2 regions of the Modestobacter lapidis genome follow, and region 2 is predicted to be linked to the other one. Evidence: predicted binding sites of a transcription regulator. Region 2 holds the regulator's gene; the other holds the start of a gene.

Region 1 (3,616 bases), on a different contig from region 2:
GACCGCGCCCCACCGGGTCACCGGGTGCACCCCGACCGTCAGGTGCGCGCTGATCTCGCCCAGCGCGACCGCCGAGTGGATGTAGCCGCGGGGCAGGTAGAGCGCGTCGCCGGGACGCAGCACGGTGTCGATCACCGGATCGTGTTCCGCGGCGGCGGCGACCTGGGCGGCCCGGTCGGTCCACGGGTGGGTGCGCAGCGGGTCGTCGAGCACCGGCTCGTGGATGGTCCAGTGCTTCTCCCCGGCGACCTGCAGCACGAAGACGTCGTGCACGTCGTAGTGCGGCGAGAAGCCCCGCGCGGACGGCGGGGTGACGTAGGCGTTGACCTGGGTGGGGTGCCCGAGGTCGGCGGCCAGCTGGCCGGCGAACCCGATCAGCGGCGGCCACAGCCGGTGCAGCCCCTGCAGGACGACGGTGCTGCCGTCGGCGAACAGCCGCAGCACCGCGTCGGAGGAGACCTGGTCGGCCACCTCGGCGCCGGCGCCCTGGGGGCTGGTGAAGCGCTTGGGGTCGACGACGGCGCCGTCCTTGGCGATCCGCAGGAAGGGCGTGCGCAGCCCACGGACGCTGAGCAGCTCGTCGACGTCGGCGAGGGTCAGCAGGTCGGTGAACGTGCCACCCAGCTCCGCAGCGCTGGAGAGCAGGGGCCGGCGCGACCAGTGCTCCGCGGCGAAGACCTGCGGGTCGACGCGGATACAGCGACGCAGGGCCGGGCGGGCGTCGCCCTCGGAGGAGGACGACGCCCGGTCCTGCGTGGTCGTGCTGGTGGTCAGGCCGAACCGTCCGCGCCACCGTCGGCGCCGCCATCGGCACCACCGTCGGCACCACCGTCGGCACCGCCGTCGGCACCGCCGTCCGCGCCGCCGTCCGCGCCGCCATCGGCACCGCTGTTGGCACCGCTGTCGGCACCACCATCGGCACCGCCGTCCGCGCCGCCGTCGTGCTGACCGGGCGTGCTCTCGGCGGCACCGGAATCGGCCGGGCCTTCCGTGCTGGTCATGTCGTCGTCGTCGAGCGCCATGGCTCCTCCGATCGTCGTCCTCGCGGCCGCCGGCCGGCGACCACCTGGCCCAGTTCTACCGCGATGATCGACTTCCCGCACATAGGGCGGGAGGCCGGCCTTTCCGGAGCCCGGCTGCGGCTCTATGACGATCCGGTCACGGTCCAGGCCGTGTCGTGGAGGGCTGGGCCCGGCCGGGCACCTCATGACCTGTCAGACACGACGACGCACGAGAAGGGACAGGTCATGACCGAGAGTCGTACGCACACTGACGTCAGCTCCCAGGGCAACGTGGTACCGAAGGGGACCGAGGAGTTGGCAGCCGGCGCGACCCGCGACGTGCGGGCCGAGCCGATGGTCCGCGAGGTCGAACGGCACGACGGCCCGACGCAGCTCTCGATCGCCCCGCCCCGGCGGGACCGGGTCCGCTGGGGGCCGGTGTGGGCGGGCCTGATCGTCGCGGTCCCCACCTTCCTGCTCCTGGAACTGGCCACCTTCGCCCTCGGCTGGTGGGACGTCGGCGGGGGAGGCTCGAACGACGCCAACTGGATCAGCGGCCTCATCGGGCTGTTCGCGTTCTTCCTCGGTGGGCTCACCGCGGGCGCCTCGGCGTTGTGGCGTGGCGTCAGTGACGGGCTGCTGCACGGCATCCTGGTCTGGGCGCTGGGCGTGGTGACGATCGTCTTTTTGACCCTGTTCGGTGGTGGCGCGCTCTTCGGCTCGCTGGCCAACGTGATCAGCCAGGCCGGTTCGCTCCAGCAGGCCAACCTCCCGGATGTCCAGGCGGCCAGTGCGCTGGAGACCGTCCGCTCGGGTGCCAGCTGGGCCGTCCTCGGCCTGGGCCTGTCGATCGCGGCCTCGGCGCTCGGCGGCGTGCTCGGCGCCAAGATGTGGCCGAGCAAGAAGGACACCGAGGAGCACCGGGCCGCCGCCGCCCGCTGACCCCTCCGGGACACGCGCCGTTGCGCTCCGGTCCGGCGTCCCGACCGGCTATCGTCCCCATGAATCGAACAGGCGTTCGATCCATGAGGACGTCGGGAGGGGTGTGGTGACCAGGGACCGGGCGGCCGGCTGCACGTTGCTGCACGTCGACATGGACGCCTTCTTCGCCAGCGTCGAAGTGCGCCGGCACCCGGAGCTGGCGGGCACGCCGGTGATCGTCGGCGGGACGGGCAACCGCGGCGTGGTCACCTCGGCCACCTACGAGGCGCGTCGCTACGGGGTGCACAGTGCGATGCCCACGGCCCGTGCGCTGCGGCTCTGCCCGACCGCGACCGTGCTCCCCGGCGACCTGGCCCTCTACTCCGAGGTCTCCCGGTCGGTGATGGCGCTGTTCCGGTCGATCACCCCGCTGGTCGAGCCGCTGTCGCTGGACGAGGCGTTCCTCGACGTGGCCGGCACCGGCCGGCGGTTGGGGGACGCGGTCTCGATCGCCGAGTACATCCGGGGCCGGGTCTTCGACGAGCAGGGCATCACCTGCTCGGTGGGGGTGGCCGGCACCAAGTTCGTCGCCAAGCTCGCCTCCACCCGGTCCAAGCCCGACGGTCTGCTGGTCGTCCGGCCGGCGGAGGTCATGGACTTCCTGCACCCGCTGCCGGTGGGCGCGCTGTGGGGCGTCGGCGCCAAGACCGAGGAGGTGCTGCTCCGGCTGGGCCTGCGCACCGTCGGCGACCTCGCGCACGTGCCGGCGCGCACCCTGCAGCGGGCGGTCGGGCAGGCGGCCGGTGCGCACCTGCACGAGCTGGCCTGGGGTCGTGACCCGCGCCGGGTGGTGCCCGACGAGCCCGACCGGTCGACCGGCGCCGAGGAGACCTTCGGCACCGACGTCGACGACCCTGCGGTCATCCACCGGGAGCTGCTGCACCTGGCCGAGCGGACGGCGGGTCGGCTGCGCTCCACCGGTTCCCTGACCCGGACGGTGAGCATCAAGGTGCGGTTCGCCGACTTCACCACGATCACCCGGTCCCGCACCCTGAAGGTGCCCACCGACGTCGGCCAGGAGCTCTACGACACCGCCCGCGCGCTGTTCGACGCCCTCGGGCTGGACCGCGCCCGCATCCGGCTGGTCGGCGTCCGGGCGGAGGGGCTGGTCGAGGCCGACGGCACGGCGCGGCAGCTCGAGCTCGGGGCGCGCGAGCACGGTCGCCGGGACGCCGAGCTCGCCGCCGACCGGGCGGCCCGGCGGTTCGGGGCCGGCGCGGTCCGCCCGGCCACCCTGCTGAGCCGCACCCGGGCTCCCGGAACGGGTCGCGGAGCCCCCGCCGACCGGCCCGGAAGGCCCCGGCGGCCCCCGGAATGAGGTGACGGAACGCTCACAGGGGCGTGTCGGCGCGCACTCGCCTTTCGCACCCCGCCAACGGCTCGTATCCTCGGAGTCCCCACGGGCGGACAGCCGCCGGTGGCCCCTGCACTGTGCACCTGGAGGTCGACGTGCCGCTCTCAGAGCACGAGCAGCGTCTGCTGGAGCAGATCGAGCGCGCCCTCGTCGACGACGATCCCAAGTTCGCCTCGACCGTACGCACCGGCGACCGCCGGCAGAAGGCCCGCCGGGCGATGCAACTGGGCGCCCTGCTCATCGTCGTGGGCCTGGCCGGACTGATCGGCGGGGTGGCGGT
Region 2 (3,616 bases):
GCGCGAGCTACCCCTCCGGGCACGTCGCCAACGCCGTCCTCATGTGGGGCGTCGCCCGCTGGCAGGTGGTGCAGCTCGGGCTGCCGGAGCGGGTGCAGCGCGCCGCCTGGGTGCTGAGCCTCCTGGGGCCGGTGGTGACCGGTGTGGCCATGGTGGCGCTGGACTTCCACTGGGTCACCGATGCGGTCGTCGGCGCGGCGGTCGGCATCCTGCTGCTGGGCGTGGTTCACCTGCTCGACGAGCACCTGCTGTCACGCTGGCCGCATGCCAGACCAGGGCGTACGCCGGGCTGACCCGGCCGGTGGCAGCGCGCGGGCCGGCCGGGCGCTGGCGGTCGTCCCGATGGCCCTCATGTGGGCGGTGCTCCCCGTTGCGGCCCAGGCGGCCGAGGGCGCCTACGCGGCGCCGGTCGCCCAGTGCTCGATCGGCGATCCGCGGCTGCCCGAGCTCTCCGGCCTCGCCACCGCCGGGGGCACGCTGCTCGCGATGAACGACGGGGGCTCGCGGGCCGAGGTCTACGTTCTCGATGCCACGTGCGCGGTCGGCGAGGTGCGCTCCGCGCAGGTCGACCCGTACGACCCCGAGGACCTCGCCCTCGCCGCCGACGGCACCCTGTGGCTGGCCGATACCGGCGACAACCGGCAGGACCGGGCCACGGTGGCGATGATCGGGCTCCGCCCCGACGGCACCAGTTCGCTGACCCGGCTCACCTATCCCGACGGCCCGCACGACGCGGAAGCGTTGCTGCTGGCCCCCGACGGGACGCCGTACCTGGTCACCAAGGAGGTTCTGGGTGCCAGCGCCGTCTACCGCCCCGACGCCCCGCTCGCCGATGGCGCCACCGTGCCGATGACCAAGGTCGCCGACCTCGGCTTCACCCTCACCGGCACCCCGGGCGGGCCGGTCGGCCGGGCCGGGCAGCTGCTGGTCACCGGGGGGGCGGTGTCCGTGGACGGGCAGCGGTTGGCGCTGCGTACCTACACCGACGCCTACGTCTGGCCGCTGACGGGCTCGGACGTGGTCGGTGCACTGCACGGCGCCCCGGTGCGGGTGGCGCTGCCCGAGGCGCCGCAGGGCGAGGCGATCAGCTTCGCCGCCAACAGCCGGGACCTGGTGGTGGCCGGCGAGGGGCTCCCGTCGGTGGTGACCGTGGTGCCCTTCGACAGCACGGCCACGCCGGCGGCTGCGGCCCCGACCGACCCGTCGGCCAGCTCGGCCACTGCGGGGAGCGAGCGCGACACGGTGTCGCCGGTCGTGGCCGCCCTGCTCGCCGCCGTGGTGGCCACGATCGTGGTCTGGACCTGGGGCAGGCTGCGCCGGCACGCCTGATCCGGGTCGCGCCTCAGAGCCGGCGCAGAACCGTGACCACCCGGCCGAGCACCGTGGCATCGTCGCCGGCGATCGGCTGGTACGCCGGGTTATGCGGCAGCAGCCAGACGTGGCCGTCCCGGCGCTTGTAGGTCTTGACGGTCGCCTCGCCGTCGATCATCGCCGCCACGATCTCACCGTTCTCCGCCGTCGGCTGCTGGCGCACGACCACCCAGTCGCCGTCGCAGATCGCCGCGTCGACCATCGAGTCACCGGCCACCTTCAGCATGAACAGCGTGCCTTCGCCGACCAGCTCGCGGGGGAGCGGGAACACGTCCTCGACGGCCTGCTCGGCCAGCACGGGCCCACCGGCGGCGATCCGGCCCACCAGTGGGACATAGGTCGGGACCGGGGCGGTCGCCTCGTCCGTGCCGCTGGCCGCGCCGGACCCGGCCAGCGCGGCGGCGGTGCCCGCGGCCGTGGTGGCCGGCGCCTCGCCGGGGACCTCGCCGGGCAGGCGGACGTCGAGCGCCCGCGGCCGGTTCGGGTCGCGGCGCAGCCAGCCCTTGCGCTGCAGGACCGACAGCTGGTGGGCCACCGAGGACGCCGAGGACAGCCCCACGGCCTCGCCGATCTCCCGGACCGAGGGCGGGTAGCCGCGTCGCTCGATGGAGTCGCGGATGACCTCCAGCACCCGCCGCTGACGCTGGGTCAGCCCGTCCCCGGCCTCGCCGCGGTCGGGGAACTCGCGGACGGCCGCGCCGCCGGCCTCCGCCGGCGTGCTCGCCCGCTTGCGGCGAGGAGCGCCCGGTGCGTTCTCCGGTGTCCCGTTGTCGACCGCCATGTGTCCCCCTCGCCCGGCCGCGCGCCGGGCAGCTCGTCTGCGCACCCTCGTCCACGGGCGCCCGCCGAGCCGCCGGCTGGGCGGGGGTCGGAGAGCGCCGTCGTTGATCGACACGAGGGTAGCGCCTCGAGGCCCCCCGTTTCAAACACATGTTCGAAGCGGACGCCGTGTCGGGGTGTTCCTGTCGGCGGGGTGCGGTAGACATCGCACAGTTCGGATCGAACAGACGTTCGATGCGTGGTGCCGGATGCCGGCGATGGAGGGAGTGAGCCCGATGACCAGTGTGCAGCTCAGCGGGGGCCCGGTCGGCCGGTCCTGGACGGCCCCGTCCCGATCCCGCCACCCGGCGCTGCCGATGCGGGTCGGAGCGGCCCGCATCGGTGGTCCGCCGGCCGCTGCGCCGGTGATCGCGCGCCGTACTGCCGTACGCCCCGGGGGTCGGGCCGCAGGCGGCGCGGGGGTGGCCGTCGTCCGGCCGGTCCGCGGCGGCTGTGCCGGTGCGCGGAGGGTCGGCGCCGCTGATCCCGGATCGGCCGGCCGCGCCGAGCCGGCGTTCCCGCCGCTGCGGCTGACCCGCCGCGGCCGCCGGCTGGTCGCCGGACTCGCGATCACCACGGGCATCGTCATCGCCGTGCTCGTCACCGCCACCGTGCTCGACGGCGAGGCCGGCGGTCTTCGGCTGGCCGGCGACAGCAGCATCGTCGTGCGATCCGGGGACACCCTGTGGTCGATCGCGGTGGGCCTGGCGCCGGAGGAGGACACCCGGGCCGTCGTCCACGCGATCGCGGAGGTCAACGACCTCGAGGGCACCATCCTGGTGCCCGGCCAGGTGCTGCAGCTGCCCTGACGGCAGTTGTCCCGGGTACCGCGAACAGCGACTCCGGGGCGGCCCTGCCCGGGTCGCTGCAATACGGGTCGCTGCACTCCAGGTCGCTGCCACTCCGGAGCGCCCCTCGGACGGCGTTCGCCGGCTCGACCGCTGGCCCGCGGAGCGGCCCGTCGGGAGCTCCGCCAGGCGCCCGGAAGCTGTGACCCGAGGGGTGCGGCGGTCCCGCGGGTCGTGGTGGAACACGACACGCCCCGCAGAGCTTGCACACCTGTGGGGGCAGTCGTACGGTCTGACCACAACATCTAGTGGTTACACAGTTGTAAGTCCCGTCCACACCCGCTCCACACGTTCTCCCCCTCGCATCCACCGGATGTCCCCGGGTGAGTCCACAGGAGCGGCCCCGGCCCTGGCCGAGGTGGTCCCCGCCGCGAGAGGAGACGAGCCGTTGCGTTGCCCCTTCTGTCACAACCCCGACAGCCGGGTCGTCGACTCGCGGGAGACCGACGAGGGCGCCACCACCCGGCGTCGCCGGTCCTGCCCGGGCTGCGGGCGGCGGTTCACGACCGTCGAGGAGGCGGTCCTCGCCGTCGTCAAGCGCAGCGGCGTCAGCGAGCCGTTCGACCGGGCGAAGGTCG

Evidence for each region. Region 2 encodes LexA, which represses DNA repair genes until DNA is damaged. Its sites were predicted from a motif close to TCGAACANNTGTTCGA; they were not measured.
Region 1: the regulator LexA is predicted to act here: its motif matches at 2,008-2,023, upstream of dinB (DNA polymerase IV).

What each region holds. Positions count from the first base shown of each region.
Region 1 is NZ_BAAGVS010000004.1:294,053-297,668, forward strand. It holds gene ACYVG5_RS08365 (cupin domain-containing protein) at 1-471, opposite strand, end outside; gene ACYVG5_RS08370 (BatC protein) at 771-1,022, opposite strand; gene ACYVG5_RS08375 (permease) at 1,248-1,943, shown strand; gene dinB (DNA polymerase IV) at 2,050-3,300, shown strand; gene ACYVG5_RS08385 (DUF3040 domain-containing protein) at 3,432-3,616, shown strand, end outside.
Region 2 is NZ_BAAGVS010000026.1:51,511-55,126, forward strand. It holds gene ACYVG5_RS18895 (phosphatase PAP2 family protein) at 1-293, shown strand, start outside; gene ACYVG5_RS18900 (esterase-like activity of phytase family protein) at 265-1,329, shown strand; gene lexA (transcriptional repressor LexA) at 1,343-2,152, opposite strand; gene ACYVG5_RS18910 (LysM peptidoglycan-binding domain-containing protein) at 2,427-2,999, shown strand; gene nrdR (transcriptional regulator NrdR) at 3,427-3,616, shown strand, end outside.